One region of the Streptomyces sp. NPDC054813 genome, then DNA from elsewhere that is predicted to be linked to it. Evidence: riboswitches for the same ligand, from Rfam matches in the RefSeq annotation. Region 1 holds a riboswitch; the other holds the start of a gene.
The links. A riboswitch is a leader RNA that binds a small molecule or an ion and turns the genes downstream of it on or off. The one in region 1 is predicted to bind ZMP and ZTP.

Region 1 (8,603 bases):
CGCGGGGCGCGCACGGCGCACGAGCCGTTTGACGCCCATGCTGCCGAGGTGCGCGCCCGCGACGAGCGCCGTGCCGCGCAACCAGGCGCCGCGTCGCACGCCGTCCACGGCGGCCCCGGCGAGGCCGGCCGCGAGCCAGAGCGTGCCGTGCTCACCGGCGACGGAGAGACCGCGCGCGGCGGACGCGACGCGTGGATCGGCACCGCAGGCGTGCAGTGCGGAGAGGATCCGGTGGTCCATGTCGTCCATTGGACTCACTGTTCACCTTGATCCCGCCAAAGCTACGACCATATTGAGCGACATTCCGATAATCACCCGTTTCGGGGAGTCAGGTGATCTTCCGTAACCAATCACCAATAGCACCCATAACACCCATACGGCAGCGATACGGTCGTCCTCATGCCTGGAAAGCCTGGCGGGCCCGCAGGTCCCGCCGAGTCCGCACCCCCCGGAACCACCGTCTCGGTCACCGGCTGGGGCCGCACCGCCCCCACCGCCGCCCGCCTGATCCGTCCCCGGACCTACCAGGAGGCGGCGAACGCGATCCGGAACTGCGGGGTACGCGGCGGCATCGCGCGGGGCCTGGGGCGCGCGTACGGGGACGCGGCGCAGAACGCCGGCGGCGCCGTGCTCGACATGACGGGCCTCGACCGCATCCACGCCATCGACGCCGACGGCGGCACCCTCCTGTGCGACGCGGGGGTCTCCCTGCACCGCCTGACGGAGGTGCTGCTGCCGCTCGGCTGGTTCGTCCCGGTGACCCCGGGGACCCGCCAGGTGACGGTGGGCGGCGCGATCGGCGCCGACATCCACGGCAAGAACCACCATGTCTCGGGATCCTTCTCCCGTCACGTGCTGTCCTTCGAACTCCTCACCGCAGACGGCCAGGTCCGCACGGTGAGCCGCGGCACCCCGCTGTTCGACGCGACGGCCGGCGGCATGGGTCTGACCGGAGTGATCCTCACGGCGACCGTCCGCCTCCTCCCGGTCGAGACGTCGTACATGACGGTCGACACCGAACGTGCCACCGACCTCGACGACCTGATGCACCGCCTGACCACCACGGACCACCGCTACCGCTACTCGGTCGCCTGGATCGACCTGCTGGCGCGCGGGGCGGCGACCGGGCGCGCGGTGCTCACGCGGGGCGACCACGCGCCCCCGGAGGCGCTCGGCGAGGACTCGCGCGCCGGGCGTGCACCACTCGCCTTCCACCCCCGTCAGCTCCCGGCCGCCCCCGCGTTCGTCCCCGAGGGCCTCCTGGGCCGCACCACCGTCGGTCTCTTCAACGAACTCTGGTACCGCAAGGCGCCACGCGCGCGTACCGGCCAACTCCAGCGCATCTCCGCGTTCTTCCACCCCCTGGACGGCGTCCCGCACTGGAACCGCGTCTACGGCCGCGGCGGCTTCGTGCAGTACCAGTTCGTCGTCGGCTACGGCCAGGAGGACGCCCTGCGCCGGATCGTGGCCCGTATCTCCGAGCGGCGCTGCCCGTCCTTCCTGGCCGTCCTCAAGCGCTTCGGCGACGCCGACCCCGGCTGGCTCTCCTTCCCCGTGCCCGGCTGGACCCTCGCGCTCGACATCCCGGCCGCGCTGCCCGGCCTCGGCGCGTTCCTCGACGACCTGGACGAGGAGGTCGCGGGCGCCGGCGGCCGCGTCTACCTCGCCAAGGACGCCCGGCTCCGCCCTGACCTGCTCGCCGCGATGTATCCACGGCTCGCCGACTTCCGCGCCCTGCGTGCGGAGTTGGACCCGCGCGGGGTGTTCGTCTCCGACCTGTCCCGCCGTCTCGGCCTCTAGGAGCTGATCGCTGTCATGAAGGACGCCTTCGGAATGCCCCAGTCCCTGCTCGTGCTCGGCGGTACGTCCGAGATCGCGCTGGCCACCGCGCGCCGGCTGATCGCCCGCCGCACCCGCACGGTCTGGCTGGCCGGCCGGCCCTCCCCCGCCCTCGACCACGCCGCCGGACATCTGCGCACGCTGGGCGCCGACGTCCGCACCGTCCCCTTCGACGCGCTCGACCCCGAGTCCCACGAGGCCGCCCTCGGGAAGGTCTTCGCCGAAGGCGACATCGACATGGTGCTGCTCGCCTTCGGCGTCCTGGGCGACCAGGCGACCGACGAGCGGGAGCCGGTGCAGGCCGTGCGGGTGGCGCAGACCAACTACACGGGCGCCGTCTCGGCGGGCCTGGTCTGCGCGCGGGCCCTGCAGACGCAGGGCCACGGCTCACTGGTGGTGCTGTCCTCGGTGGCCGGGGAGCGGGCGAGGCGCTCCAACTTCATCTACGGCTCCAGCAAGGCGGGCCTGGACGCGTTCGCCCAGGGCCTGGGCGACGCGCTGCACGGGACGGGCGTGCACGTGATGGTCGTACGGCCGGGGTTCGTGCGGTCGAGGATGACGGCGGGGCTGGCGGAGACGCCCCTGGCCACCACCCCGGAGGCGGTGGCGACGGCGATCGAGACGGGGCTGCGCAGGCGCTCGGAGGTGGTGTGGGTGCCGGGGGCGCTGCGGGTGGTGATGTCGGCACTGCGGCACGCACCACGGTCGGTGTTCCGACGGCTGCCGATCTAGTTCCGGCCGGCTGTGACGCTCCTTCGGGGGTGCGGGGCCGGCCGATGCGCGGCTACCGACTGGCGATGGTCCCCCGCTCCGCGTGCCCCACCTGAGGCGGCACGACGGAGCCCCCGAACACGTACTCGTGCAGCTTCCGCCACACGCCGTCGGAACCCTGCTCGTACAGCGCGAACCCCATGCAGGGCCACTCGGCCTCGTACCCCGCCAGCTCGGCGAAGGCCCGGTCCATCGCCGCCTCGTCGATCCCGTGCGCGACGGTGACATGCGGGTGGTACGGGAACTGCAGCTCGCGGTCGAGCGGCCCGGACGCGGCGCGGACCCGCTGCTGGAGCCAGGCACAGTCGTCCGCCCCCTGGACCACCCGGACGTACACGACCGGCGAAAGGGGTCGGAAGGTGCCCGTGCCGCACAGCCGCATCGGGAACGGCCGGCCCACCGCGGCGACCTCGCCCAGGTGGGCCTGGACGGCGGCCAGCTCGCCCTCGGCGATCTCCGTGGGCGGCAGCAGCGTGACGTGCGTGGGGATGCCGTGGGCCGCGGCGTCGCCGAAGCCCGCGCGCCGCTCCTGGAGCAGGCTGCCATGAGGCTCCGGGACCGCGATCGAGACGCCGATCGTTACGGTCCCCACGTCATCTCCTGTCGGTCGTGATGGCCGGACGGGTGTCGGGTTCGTACCCGGCCGTCCGGCTATCGACTGTACGGCCACGGCCACCTTCCGGGCAGCCGTGGCCGAAGTGATGTGCAGCGCTCCCGTGCGCTCCCCGGAGCGCCCGAGCGCCCCCGGCGCCCCGCTCGGTACCGGCGGCGCTCCGCCCAGTGCTTGGCGGGTCAGTGCTTGGCGGGCAGGAAGCCGACCCGGTCGTAGGCCTGGGCCAGGGTCTCCGCGGCGACGGCGCGGGCCTTCTCCGCGCCCTTGGCGAGGATCGAGTCGAGCGTCTCCGAGTCGTCCAGGTACTGCTGGGTGCGCTCCCGGAACGGGGTCACGAAGTCGACCATGACGTCGGCGAGGTCCGTCTTGAGCGCGCCGTACATCTTGCCCTCGTACTCCTGCTCCAGCTCGGCGACCGACTTGCCGGTGAGGGTGGAGTAGATGGTGAGGAGGTTGCTGACGCCCGGCTTGTCCGCCACGTCGTAGCGGATGACCGTGTCGGTGTCGGTGACCGCGCTCTTGACCTTCTTGGCCGTCGTCTTCGGCTCGTCGAGGAGGTTGATGAGGCCCTTCGGCGTGGACGCCGACTTGCTCATCTTGATCGACGGGTCCTGGAGGTCGTAGATCTTCGCCGTCTCCTTGAGGATGTACGGCTTCGGGATCACGAAGGTCTCGCCGAAGCGGCCGTTGAAGCGCTCGGCGAGGTCGCGGGTGAGCTCGACGTGCTGGCGCTGGTCCTCGCCGACGGGCACCTCGTTGGCCTGGTAGAGCAGGATGTCGGCGACCTGGAGGATCGGGTACGTGAACAGGCCGACGCTGGCGCGGTCCGCGCCCTGCCTGGCCGCCTTGTCCTTGAACTGGGTCATCCGGCTGGCCTCGCCGAAGCCGGTGAGGCAGTTCATGACCCAGGCGAGCTGCGCGTGCTCGGGGACGTGGCTCTGCACGAAGAGGGTGCAGCGGTCCGGGTCCAGACCGGCGCCGAGCAGCTGGGCCGCGGCGAGGCGGGTGTTGGCGCGCAGGTCGGCGGGGTCCTGCGGGATCGTGATCGCGTGCAGGTCGACGACCATGTAGAAGGCGTCGTGGGATTCCTGGAGGGCCACCCACTGGCGGACGGCGCCGAGGTAGTTGCCGAGGTGGAACGAGCCGGCGGTGGGCTGGATGCCGGAGAGCACGCGGGGTCGATCAGAGGCCATGCCCCCATTCTCTCAGAGGGTGAGGGCGGGATTGGTCTCCGAGGCGGAGGGTTGTTCGGTGCGCGGGGGCTGCGGCGCCGTTGTGGCTGGTCGCGCAGTCCCCCGCGCCCCTCAGGGGGCGCTGCCCCTGACGGCGTCGATCAGCCCAGGTCGATCTCGGGGTACAGCGGGAAGCCCGCGACCAGGTCCGTCGCGCGCTGGGCGATCTCCGTCGACACCTTCTCGTCCAGGACGTGGGAGGCCTTGCTCGGGGCGCCCGACTTCGTCGTGCCCGGCTCGGTCGCCGTCAGGACGCGGTCGATCAGGGCCGCCACCTCGTCCATCTCGGCCGTGCCCAGGCCGCGCGTGGTCAGGGCCGGGGTGCCGATGCGGATGCCGGAGGTGTACCAGGCTCCGTTCGGGTCGGCCGGGATCGCGTTGCGGTTGGTGACGATGCCGGAGTCGAGGAGGGCCGTCTCGGCCTGGCGGCCGGTGAGGCCGTAGGACGACTCGACGTCGATCAGGTTGAGGTGGTTGTCCGTGCCGCCGGTGACCAGGGTGGCGCCGCGGCGCGTCAGGCCCTCGGCCAGTGCGCGGGAGTTGTCGACGATCCGCTGGGCGTAGTCCTGGAAGGCGGGCTGCCGGGCCTCGGCGAGGGCGACGGCCTTGGCGGCCATGACGTGCGGGAGCGGGCCGCCGAGGACCATCGGGCAGCCGCGGTCGACCTGGTCCTTCAGGGAGTCGTCGCACAGGACCATGCCGCCGCGCGGGCCGCGCAGCGACTTGTGGGTGGTGGTGGTCACGATCTGGGCGTGCGGGACCGGGTCGAAGTCACCGGTCAGGACCTTGCCTGCGACCAGGCCCGCGAAGTGCGCCATGTCGACCATCAGGGTCGCGCCGACCTCGTCGGCGATCTCCCGCATGATCCGGAAGTTCACCAGCCGGGGGTACGCGGAGTAGCCGGCCACGAGGATCAGCGGCTTGAACTCACGGGCCTGGGCGCGCAGCGCCTCGTAGTCGATCAGGCCGGTCGCCGGGTCGGTGCCGTAGGAGCGCTGGTCGAACATCTTGCCGGAGATGTTCGGGCGGAAGCCGTGGGTGAGGTGACCGCCGGCGTCCAGGGACATGCCGAGCATCCGCTGGTTGCCGAAGGCCTGCCGCAGCTCGGCCCAGTCGGCCTCGGAGAGGTCGTTGACCTGGCGGGCGCCCGCCTTCTCCAGGAAGGGGACCTCGACGCGGTCGGCGAGGACGGCCCAGAAGGCGACCAGGTTGGCGTCGATGCCGGAGTGCGGCTGGACGTAGGCGTGCTGGGCGCCGAACAGCTCGCGGGCGTGCTCGGCGGCGAGCGCCTCGACGGTGTCGACGTTGCGGCAGCCGGCGTAGAAGCGGCGGCCGACGGTGCCCTCGGCGTACTTGTCGCTGAACCAGTTGCCCATCGCGAGCAGGGTCGCCGGGGAGGCGTAGTTCTCGGAGGCGATCAGCTTGAGCATCTCGCGCTGGTCGTGGACCTCCTGGCCGATGGCGTCGGCGACCCGCGGCTCGACCGCGCGGATCACGTCGAGGGCAGCGCGGTACGCGGTGGACTCGGTGGAGAGGGGCGCGGACTTGTCTGACATTCGGGACCTCCGGACATGGCGTTCGGCGTTCACGGTTCGGCCCAGGCGCACGGCACTCGATCAGACGCGGGCCGCTCCCCGATGGTCGGTCCCATCCCAGCGCGCCAGTCACGGCCCGCTGGTCAGACTACCCGGCACGCCGGGCCCAGGGGCCGTGGCGTCCACCAGTCGGGCAGCGGCAGAGGGTAGTAAGGGGGACACCTCGCCGCGTTCTCTGGAGTCGCCGTGACCACTACGGAAGCCCTCATCGCCGCCGCCGACGCGCACAGCGCGCACACCTACCACCCGCTGCCGGTGGTGATCGCCACTGCCGAGGGGGCGTGGATGACGGACGTGGAGGGGCGCAGGTACCTGGACTTCCTGGCGGGCTACTCGGCGCTGAACTTCGGGCACGGCCACCCCCGGCTGGTGGCGGCGGCGAAGGCGCAACTGGAGCGGGTGACGCTGACGTCCCGCGCCTTCCACCACGACCGGTTCGCCGCCTTCTGCACGGAACTGGCGGAGCTGTGCGGGATGGAGATGGTGCTGCCGATGAACACGGGGGCGGAGGCGGTGGAGACCGCCGTGAAGACCGCCCGGAAGTGGGGGTACCGGGTCAAGGGGGTGCCGTCGGAGCGGGCGAAGGTGGTGGTCGCCGGCGGCAACTTCCACGGCCGTACGACGACGTTGATCAGCTTCTCGACCGATCCCGAGGCACGGGCCGACTTCGGGCCGTACACCCCGGGCTTCGAGATCGTGCCGTACGGCGACCTGACGGCCATGCGGGCCGCGCTGACCGAGAACACGGTCGCGGTGCTGCTGGAGCCGATCCAGGGCGAGTCCGGGGTGATCGTGCCGCCGGAGGGCTACCTGGCGGGGGTGCGGGAGCTGACGCGCGAGCGGGACGTGCTGTTCGTCGCGGACGAGATCCAGTCCGGGCTCGGGCGGACCGGGCGGACCTTCGCGTGCGAGCACGAGGGGGTCGTACCGGATGTGTACGTCCTCGGGAAGGCGCTGGGGGGCGGGGTGCTGCCGGTGTCGGCGGTGGTGGCGCAGGCCGAGGTGCTGGGAGTTTTCCGGCCCGGCGAGCACGGGTCCACCTTCGGCGGGAACCCGCTGGCCTGTGCGGTGGCGCTGGAGGTGATCGCGATGCTGCGCAGCGGTGAGTACCAGGAGCGGGCCGCCGAGTTGGGGGAGGTCCTGCATCGGCGGCTGGCGGAGATCGCGAGCAGTGGGCGGGTGACCGCCGTGCGGGGGCGGGGGCTGTGGGCGGGCGTGGACGTGGATCCGGGGGTGGGGTCGGGGCGGTCGGTGTCGGAGCGGTTGTTGGAGCGGGGGGTGCTGGTGAAGGACACCCACGGGTCGACCGTGCGGGTGGCTCCGCCATTGGTGGTGGCGGAGGAGGATCTGGAGTGGGGGGTCGAGCAGCTGTGGGAGGTTTTGAGCGCCTGAGGGGGCGCCACCGCGAGACGAGCGCGCGTGCCGGTGCGTCGTGGCTTGCCGCGCCCACGCGGCGGTAGCCGCAGATCCGATACAGCCCCGCGCCCCTACGGGGTGCTCCTGTGCGGGGCGTTCAAAGAATCACGTGCGGCAGGAAGCGCGCGTAGTCGTCCGTCACCAGGCCCGCCGACTCCCTTATGCCCAGGCCCGCCGGCTCCTCCCCCACCACCCACGCGCCCAGCACCACGTGGTTGCCGTCGAAGGCCGGCAGGGGCGCCAGCTCCTGGTAGCAGCAGGCCTCGTCGCGCGTGCCTGACGGCATCACCTCGTCGACGACGGCCGCCGCGCCCGGCGTGTGCACCCGCACGCCGGCTCCCTCCCGGCCGAGCAGCGGCTTGCTGACGTACCCCTTGCCGGCCGCCAGCTCCCTCGGGCCGTCGACGTAGGCCGGCAGCAGGTTCGGGTGCCCCGGGTACAGCTCCCAGAGGATCGCCAGCAGGGCCTTGTTGCTCAGGAGCATCTTCCAGGCCGGCTCTATCCACATCGTGGTGCCCGTGCCGCCGCCGTTGTCCAGGGTGTCGAGGACGTGGCCGGCGAAGGCGTCGGTCGTGAGCCATTCCCAGGGGTAGAGCTTGAAGCAGCTGCGGATGAACCGGAGCCGGTTGTCGACGAAGCGGCCGGAGAGGGTGTCCCAGCCGATCTCCTCCATGGAGATCCACTCGGTCTCCAGGCCCGCCTGCTCGGCGGTCTCCTTCAGGTACGCGACCGTCATCAGGTCCTCGCCGAGTTCGTCGGCGGAGGAGTGGGCGAAGTGGAGGGGCATGCCGGGCGGGAGCAGCCGGGCCTGCCGCTGCCAGGCGGCGACGAGGCGTTCGTGGAGGCTGTTCCACTGGTCGGCGCCCGGGAAGCGGTCCTCCATCCAGAACCACTGGGCCGAGGCGGCCTCCACCAGGGAGGTGGGGGTGTCGGCGTTGTACTCCAGGAGTTTCGCCGGGCCGGTGCCGTCGTGGCGGAGGTCGAAGCGGCCGTAGAGGGAGGGGAGTTCGGAGCGGCGGTGCCAGGATTCGGTGACGGCGGCGCGTATCCGGGGGTCGGTGATGCCCAGATCGGCGAAACGATCCTGCGCCACGATGTGGCCGGCCGCGGCCAGACACATGGCGTGCAGCTCCTCGA
Region 2 (8,603 bases), on a different contig from region 1:
GCTCGACAACTGGACGCTCGGCGCCCGGGAGTCGGCCGCCCTGGCCCGCCTCCTCGCCGACGCCAAGGGGCTGCGCCCGGCCGGCCAGGTCACCGACCGGCTCGGCCGCACCGGGCAGGCGTACGTCCACGACGAGGCCTCGGGCGCCCGGCGGATGCTGATCCTGGACCCGGCCACCGGTGCCGTACTCGGCCTGGAGACCACGTTCACCCGGGGCGACCCCGAGTACGGCGTGCGGGCCGGTGACGTCATGGAGTACAGCGCCTGGATGCGCTGATCACACCCCGAGCTGCCGGGCGGCCGCGGTGACCGTCTGCTCCAGCAGCACGGCGATGGTCATCGGGCCGACCCCGCCCGGCACCGGCGTGATCAGCGAGGCCCGTTCGACGGCGGTGTCGAAGTCGACGTCACCGACGTTCCCCTCGTTGTAGCCCGCGTCGAGCACGACCGCGCCCGGCCTGATGTCCTGGCCCCGGATCAGCCGGGGCCGGCCGACGGCGGCGACCACGATGTCGGCCTCGCGAACGGCCGCCGACAGGTCCCGGGTGCGGGAGTGGCAGTAGGTGACGGTGGCGTCGCGGGCGAGCAGCAGCATGCCGGCCGGCTTGCCCAGGATCGCGCTGCGGCCGACGACCACCGCCCGCTTCCCGGCCGGGTCGACGTCGTACGCGTCGAGCAGCCGCAGGATGCCGCCGGGCGTGCAGGAGACGAAGCCCGGCAGGCCGAAGCTCATCGTCGCGAACGACGCGAAGGTCACGCCGTCGACGTCCTTCTCCGGCGCGATCGCCTCGAACGCCGCCCGCTCGTCGATGTGTTCGCCGACCGGGTGCTGGAGCAGGATGCCGTGCACCGCCGGGTCGGCCGACAACTCCCGCAGCGTGCCGACGAGTTCCCCGGTGGTCGTGGTGGCGGGCAGTGCCACGTGCCGGGAGGCGATGCCGGCCTTGCGGCTGCGGTTCTGCTTCATCCGGACATAGGTGACGGAGGCCGGGTCCTCGCCGACCAGCACGGTCGCCAGGCACGGCGTGGTGCCGGTGCGTGCGGTGAACTCGGCGGCCCGCTGCGCGGTCTGCTCGACGATCCGGCGGGCGACGGCGGTTCCGTCCATGAGACGGGCATGGGTCATGCGGCACACTCCTGAGCTGGTCAGACCTTGATCGCCCAGGCGCACGGCATCGACAGTGCGGGCCGCTCCACGGTGGTGCTCCACCTCAGCGCCAGTCACGGCCCGCGCCCAGCGTAACCGAGGTGCTCAGCGTTTCCCACGGCGGTGCGCCGCCCGCAGGGCCGTCCGCAGCAGCACGACGGACGCGCGCGGAGGCGTGCGGCGGCTGTGCCCCAGTCCGGCCCGTGCCGAGAAGGTCCAGGTCAGCCGCGCGCTGACCTGGACCCTCGCGGTCCTTCCGGCTACTCGTCCCATGCCTGGATCATGATCTGTTCGGCGATCTTGCCGTCGCGCAGCGTGATCATCGACTCGGCGAGCACCCGGACGCCGTCCGCGTACTCGCACGACTCGCTGTAGGCGGCCTGGTCGCCCTGCACGATGCACTGGTCCAGCTTGTGCGTCATGTCCCGGCTGTAGACGTCGTCCAGCATCGCGGCTATGTCCCTGCGGCCGTGCAGGACTTTGGGGTGGCTGGGCTGGGCGGTGCGGTCGACGATACGGATCTCCGCGTCGTCCGTGTAGAGCGCCAGCAGGGTGTTCCCCGTGTTTCCCTCTACGGCCCGGCGCAGCGTGGCGGTGTCGAACGTGGAGCCTGTCGCGGTGCCCATGATGACCTCCTGCGGGAGCCCGCGACCCGATGCGGAGCGGGCCGCGACAGCCCCACCTTCGAGCCTCCTCCGCCCCGCCGGGCTCGGCAAGCGCAGGCCGGGCGCTCCGCCTGACGGGTGAGGGGGACCGGCTGCCCGTGTCCGGCCCGGCGCCCGGGCCGTTGCTGGAGACATGATCTCAACACGACGTATCGTCGCCGCCGTCGGCCTCGCCGTCGGGGTCACCGGCCTCGCCGCACCCATGGCGAACGCGGCCGATGCGAGCGCACCGCACCCCGGGAAGCTCACCGCGCTCGGCGTGCTCGACTCGGTCTCCCGCAGCGGCATCCCGGCGGAGTACCAGGGCCAGATCCCCAAGGTCTCGGAGCAGGTGCAGGGGCTGAACGGAGTCCACAAACTGAGCGAACTGCACCAGATCACCGACCTGGCGGCGCCGGCCATGGGACTGGTGCCGGGCATCGAGTACTGACCCACGCCCCACCCCGAGGGCCGTCCCGGAAAATGGGGCGGCCCTTCGTCGTACTCGGTGCCCGGCGGCCGACTACCGGGCGCTCGGTGCCCGGCGCCCAGGAACCGCGTGCTCAGTGCTCGGCGGCCAGGAACTGCGTCGCCGCCAGCTCCGCGTAGAGCGGGTCCGCCGCCACCAGCTCCCGGTGGGTGCCCACCGCGCGGACCCGGCCCGTGTCCATCACCACGATCCGGTCGGCCATCGTCACCGTCGACAAGCGGTGCGCGACCACCAGTACCGTGGTCGACCGTGCCACATCGGCGACGGTGTCCCTGAGGGCCGCCTCGTTCACCGCGTCCAACTGCGAGGTCGCCTCGTCCAGGAGCAGCAGCCGGGGCCGGCGCAGCAACGCCCGGGCGATCGCGACCCGTTGCCGCTCGCCGCCCGACAGCTTGGTCCCGCGGTGCCCGACCAGCGTCTCCAGGCCCTGCGGCAGCCGCGCCACCAGACCGTCCAGCCGGGTCGTCTTCAGCACCCGCGTCACCGCGTCCTCGCCCGCCTCCGGATTGCCGAGCAGCAGATTGTCCTTCAACGACCCGGACAGCACGGGGGCGTCCTGCTCGACGTATCCGATGGCCGAGCGCAACAGGGGCAGTTCCCAGTCGGGGAGCGGACGGCCGTCGAGGGTGATGGCGCCGGACTCCGGGTCGTAGAACCGTTCGATCAGGGAGAAGACGGTGGTCTTGCCGGCGCCGGACGGGCCGACGAACGCTGTCATGCCCCGGGCGGGTATCGCGAAGCTGACCCCGTGGTGGACGTACGGCAGGTCGTCGGCGTAGCGGAACCGTACGTCGGTGAAGGTGAGGGCGGCCGGTTCGGCGCCGGCGGACGGCAACTCGGCGGGCTGGGCGGGGGGTTCGGAGGGCAGTTGCAGTGCCTCCTGGATCCGGGCGAGCGCGCCGGCGCCGGTCTGGTACTGCGTGACCGCGCCGACGACCTGCTGGATCGGCGACATCAGGTAGAAGACGTACAGCAGGAACGCCACCAGCGTGCCGATGCCGATCGCGCCGGTCGCCACCCGCGCCCCGCCCACCGCCAGGACCGTGATGAACGCCAGCTGCATCGCGAGCCCCGCCGTGTTGCCCGCCGCGGCCGACCACTTGGCGGCCCGCACGCTCTGCCGCCAGGACTCCTCGGCGGCCTCGTGCAGCGCACGCTCCTCACGGTGCTCGGCGCCCGACGCCTTCACGGTGCGCAGCGCGCCCAGCACCCGCTCCAGCGAGGCCCCCATCACCCCGACCGCGTCCTGTGCCCGCCGGCTCGCCCGGTTGATGCGCGGCACGATGGTGCCGAGCACCATGCCCGCCCCGGCGATCACCGCGAGTGTGACACCCAGCAGCACGGGGTCGACCACCCCCATCATCACCACGGTGGCGACCAGGGTGAGCCCGCCGGTGCCGAGCGCAACCAGTGAGTCCGTGGTGACCTCGCGCAGCAGGGTGGTGTCCGAGGTGATCCGCGCCATCAGGTCACCGGGTTCGGTGCGGTCCACGGCGGTGATCCGCAGCCGCAGCAGGTACGACGACAGGGTGCGCCGGGCTCCCAGCACCACCGATTCGGCGGTGCGCCGCAGCACGTACGAACCCAGGGCGCCCAGCACGGTGTTGGTGACCACCAGACCCGCCATCGCGAGCAACTTCCCGCTGATGGAACGGTCGTGGGAGAGGTCCTCGATCAACCCCCGCGCCACCAGCGGCAGCAGCAGCCCGGTCGCCCCGGTCAGCAGCGAGAGCACCGCACCCGCCAACAGGGCCCAGCGGTGCGGCCGTACATAGGAGAGGAGCAGCCGGAACGCGGACGGACCGGTGCGGTCTCCCGTCCGTCGCGGCGAAACTGCGTCTGCGGTGGTCACGGTGCTCCTCGTCCGGACGGTGGGCGGCGCACCAAGGCTACGTCGGCCCGCTCCGGCCCCGGGGCCCGGTCACCTACGGGCGGAACCGGTCCTCGCCGGGGTCGCGTCCAGGTCGGCCGGCCCGGACGACGTGCTCGGCGAGGATCGCCCGGACGTTCTCGGCGCTCTGCCGGTCTCGGCTAATTACCCCCCAGGGGTATATGGCGCACGCCGGCCGCTGGGAATACGGTGCCCGGCGGGAAAGATCCGCAATGATCGACGTGCTCCGTGCCGTTACCGAGCGGTCACGCGTAGGGTCGGAAGACAGGCACGTCAGCACAGCGACGAAAGGGTCAGGTCCATGGCGCAGGAAGTACGCGGCGTGATCGCACCGGGCAAGGACGAGCCGGTGCGGGTCGAGACGATCGTGGTGCCGGACCCGGGGCCGGGCGAAGCCGTCGTACAGGTACAGGCCTGCGGGGTCTGTCACACCGACCTGCACTACAAACTGGGCGGAATCAACGACGAGTTCCCGTTCCTGCTCGGCCACGAGGCCGCCGGTGTGGTGGAGTCGGTCGGCGCGGGTGTCACGGACGTGGCGCCCGGGGACTTCGTGATCCTCAACTGGCGTGCCGTGTGCGGGAACTGCCGGGCCTGTCTGCGCGGCCGCCCCTGGTACTGCTTCAACACCCACAACGCCGAGCAGAAGATGACCCTCGCCTCGACCGGCCAGGAGCTGTCCCCGGCGCTCGGCATCGGGGCCTTCGCCGAGAAGACGCTGGTCGCCGCCGGACAGTGCACCAAGGTCGACCCCGCCGTCTCCCCGGCGGTCGCCGGACTGCTCGGTTGCGGGGTGATGGCCGGCATCGGCGCCGCGATCAACACGGGCAACGTCGGACGGGGCGACTCGGTCGCCGTGATCGGCTGCGGCGGGGTCGGCGACGCGGCGATCGCCGGGTCCCGGCTGGCGGGCGCCGCGAAGATCATCGCCGTCGACATCGACGACCGGAAACTGGAGACGGCGCGCACCCTGGGCGCCACCCACACGATCAACTCGCGCGAGAGCGACCCCATCGAGGCGGTCCGGGAGCTGACCGGCGGCTTCGGCGCCGACGTCGTCATCGAGGCGGTCGGCCGCCCCGAGACCTACCGGCAGGCCTTCTACGCCCGCGACCTCGCCGGGACGGTCGTCCTCGTCGGCGTACCGACCCCCGAGATGAAGCTCGAACTGCCGCTCCTTGACGTCTTCGGCCGGGGCGGCGCGCTCAAGTCCAGCTGGTACGGCGACTGCCTGCCCTCCCGGGACTTCCCCATGCTGATCGACCTGCACCTGCAGGACCGGCTGCCGCTGGACGCCTTCGTCACCGAGACCATCCAGCTCGACGAGGTGGAGAAGGCGTTCGACCGGATGCACCAGGGCGACGTGCTGCGTTCGGTGGTGGTGCTGTGATGACCACGCGCATCGAACGCGTCGTCACCTCCGGGCAGTTCACCCTCGACGGCGGCACCTGGGACGTCGAGAACAACGTCTGGATCATCGGCGACGAACGCGAAGTGATCGTCATCGATGCCGCCCACGACGCCCAGGCCATCGCCGAGGCGGTCGAGGACCGGGTCCTGAAGGCCATCGTCTGCACCCACGCCCACAACGACCACATCGACGCCGCGCCCGCCCTCGCGGACCTGACCGGTGCCAAGATCTGGCTGCACCCCGACGACCTGCCGCTGTGGAAGCTCACCCACCCCGACCGCGACCCCGACAACCACCTGTCCGACGGGCTGGTCATCGAGGCGGCCGGCGCCGACCTGACCGTCCTGCACACGCCCGGCCACGCGCCCGGTGCCGTCTGCCTGTACGAGCCCGGCCTGGCCACCGTCTTCACCGGTGACACCCTCTTCCAGGGCGGCCCCGGCGCGACCGGACGGTCGTACTCCCACTTCCCGACGATCATCGACTCCATCCGGGACAAGCTGCTCACCCTCCCGCCGGAGACGAAGGTCCTGACCGGACACGGCGAGTCGACCACCATCGGCACCGAAGCCCCCCATCTGGCGGAGTGGATCACCCGCGGCCACTGACGCCGGGACAAGGCGACAGAGGATGTCAGGCTTCCGCGCGACCCTCGACGAAGACCACGAGGGACCACGCGCCGGAGGCCTGACCTGCCGGACCGTTCGACGGACCGGCAGGTGACTACGCCTCCGCCGGCGGCAGGCGTCCGGAGTGACCGGGCGGCAACGCCAGGTCCTCGCGGACGGCCGCGTAGAAGTCGTCGCGGCCGTCGCGCTGCCGCTCCAGCAGGATCCGCCACGCCTCGGGATCCCGCCGCTCCTCCCGCAGGAACCGCTCCATCGCCATGACCGCGAGCACCCACTCCTGGCCCTTCGCGACCACGGTCGGGCTGCCCAGCATGATGAGCTTCTCGCCGTACGGATCACGGGCCAACTGGGCAGCGGCCAGCAGGGGTTCGGCCTCCTGCGGGGAGAGCGGGTGGGGATGCGGGTCGTTGCCCAGATGTGCGGCCACCCGGTAGTCGACGGAGACGGTCCTCTTCAACGCCTGCGCCCACTCCGCGTACACGGTCAGCCGGCGCTCGTCCCAGCGCGCCTCCTGTTCCCGCCGGAACCGCACCCGGTCACCCCGCACCACGGCGAGATACGAACCGAGCGCACCGATCACGACGCCCATGAGGGCCGGGAGTTGCTGCAAGAACGCGGACATGCCCGCACGCTATCTGTCCTGTTGATCCCTTGGCCCGTACGGTCGTTGCCATGACCGGACTCAATCGCTTTGCGGGACACGGGGTTCTCGTCACGGGCGCGGCGCGCGGCATCGGCGCGGCCGTCGCCCGGCGGCTGGCCGAGGAGGGCGCACGGGTGCTGGCGACCGACCGGGACCTGCCGGAGGCGGAGCGGACGGCGGCCGCACTGCGCGAACAGGGGCTGGCGGTCCAGGCGTTCGGCTGCGACGTGGCCGACCGCGACTCCGTGGCGGCGGCCGTCGACCGTGCCGTCGGTGCCTTCGGACGACTCGACGTGCTGGTGAACTGTGCCGCGCACTGCACCCCGGACGCCCCGCTCTTCGAGGACCAGCCGGACGACGGCTGGGACCTCGACCTCGACATCACCCTCAGCGGCGTGCACCGCTGCTGCCGGGCCGCCCTGCCGCACCTGGCCGCTTCCGGGCGGGGCGCCGTCGTCACCATCGGCTCCGTCAACGCCGGGGCCGACTTCGGCAACCACGCCTACAGCGCCGCCAAGGCCGGCCTCGGCTCGCTGACCCGCACGCTGGCCGGGCACGCCGCCGCGCGCGGGGTCCGGTTCAACCTGGTGGAGCCGGGCACGGTCCGCACCTCGGCCTGGGCGGGACGGGAGGACGAACTCGACGCCCTCCGGCCGCTCTACCCGCTCGGCCGGGTCGGCGAGCCGGCGGACGTCGCCGCGGCCGTCGCCTTCCTCGCCTCCGGGGACGCCGCCTGGATCACCGGCACCACGCTCCGCGTCGACGGCGGTCTCACCGCCGTCCACAGCGGCTTCCACGCGGCGCTGCGGCCGCACCGGGAGGCCCGGCATGCCTCACAGGGCGGCTGACGCCGCCGTGACCGCGGCCAGCACCCGCCGGGTGTCGTCCTCGGTGGTCCGCCAGTTGCTGAACGCCGCCCGCAGCGCCGGCACCCCGCCGTACACCGTCGGGGTGAGGAACGTCTCCCCGGACGCGGCGAGGGCCCGGACCAGGGCGTCCACCCGCTCCTGCGTGGGGTTCTCGGCGAGAGTGAAACAGACCACGTTGAGCCGGACCGGGGCCAGCAGGCGCAGGTCCGGAAGGGCGTCGATGGCCGAGCCGAGGCGCCGGGCCTCTGCGACGTTGCGCTCGACGATCTCGCGGTACCCGGTACGGCCGTACGCCGTCAGGGAGAACCAGGCCGGCAGCGCCCGCAGCCGGCGGGAGGTCTCCGGGGTGAGGTGCAGGAAGTCCGGGTCGCCGGTGGGCGGGCCCAGGTAGGGGGACTCGTTGTGGAAGACGGCCACCTGGAGGTCGCGGCGGCGGGTGAACTGCACGGCCGCGTCGTAGGGGACGTTGAGCCACTTGTGCAGGTCCACACAGACCGAGTCGGCCGCGTCCAGACCGGCGACCAGCGCGGCGTGGGCGGGGGAGAGGGCGGCGAAGGCACCGAACGCGGCGTCGACGTGCAGCCAGAAGTCGTAACGCTCCTTCAGCGCGGCGATCGCCCGCAGGTCGTCGAAGTCGACGGTGTTCACCGTGCCGGCGTTGGCGACGACGATCGTCGGCCGCCCCTGGAGCGCGGCCAGCGCCGCGTCGAGCGCGGTCACGTCCACCGCCTCCCGGTTGCCGGGCAGCAGCGGCACCGGCCGCAGCCGGTCCCGCCCGATGCCGAGCACCGACAGCGCCTTGCCGACGCTGGAGTGCGGGCTGCCGGAGAGCACGTCGACCGGGCCCAGCGCGGCGGCGCCCGCCCGGGAGACGTCCAC

Region 2: it holds a riboswitch for ZMP and ZTP, as region 1 does, so the genes downstream of both, ACWGJB_RS21905 (bifunctional 5,10-methylenetetrahydrofolate dehydrogenase/5,10-methenyltetrahydrofolate cyclohydrolase) here and ACWGJB_RS08250 (glycine hydroxymethyltransferase) in region 1, are expected to answer to the same signal.

What each region holds. Positions count from the first base shown of each region.
Region 1 is NZ_JBSHAF010000003.1:454,770-463,372, reverse strand. Features, by position in the region: gene ACWGJB_RS08275 (phosphatase PAP2 family protein) at 1-249, opposite strand, end outside; gene ACWGJB_RS08270 (FAD-binding protein) at 400-1,800, shown strand; gene ACWGJB_RS08265 (decaprenylphospho-beta-D-erythro-pentofuranosid-2-ulose 2-reductase) at 1,816-2,571, shown strand; gene ACWGJB_RS08260 (2'-5' RNA ligase family protein) at 2,624-3,202, opposite strand; gene trpS (tryptophan--tRNA ligase) at 3,403-4,416, opposite strand; gene ACWGJB_RS08250 (glycine hydroxymethyltransferase) at 4,557-6,011, opposite strand; ZMP/ZTP riboswitch at 6,044-6,133, opposite strand; gene rocD (ornithine--oxo-acid transaminase) at 6,237-7,442, shown strand; gene ACWGJB_RS08240 (glutathionylspermidine synthase family protein) at 7,564-8,603, opposite strand, start outside.
Region 2 is NZ_JBSHAF010000010.1:174,405-183,007, reverse strand. Features, by position in the region: gene ACWGJB_RS21910 (CU044_5270 family protein) at 1-277, shown strand, start outside; gene ACWGJB_RS21905 (bifunctional 5,10-methylenetetrahydrofolate dehydrogenase/5,10-methenyltetrahydrofolate cyclohydrolase) at 278-1,126, opposite strand; ZMP/ZTP riboswitch at 1,153-1,235, opposite strand; gene ACWGJB_RS21900 (hypothetical protein) at 1,253-1,420, opposite strand; gene ACWGJB_RS21895 (nuclear transport factor 2 family protein) at 1,408-1,773, opposite strand; gene ACWGJB_RS21890 (hypothetical protein) at 1,946-2,242, shown strand; gene ACWGJB_RS21885 (ABC transporter ATP-binding protein) at 2,355-4,133, opposite strand; gene ACWGJB_RS21880 (S-(hydroxymethyl)mycothiol dehydrogenase) at 4,474-5,562, shown strand; gene ACWGJB_RS21875 (MBL fold metallo-hydrolase) at 5,562-6,191, shown strand; gene ACWGJB_RS21870 (hypothetical protein) at 6,307-6,834, opposite strand; gene ACWGJB_RS21865 (SDR family NAD(P)-dependent oxidoreductase) at 6,885-7,703, shown strand; gene ACWGJB_RS21860 (pyridoxal phosphate-dependent decarboxylase family protein) at 7,689-8,603, opposite strand, start outside.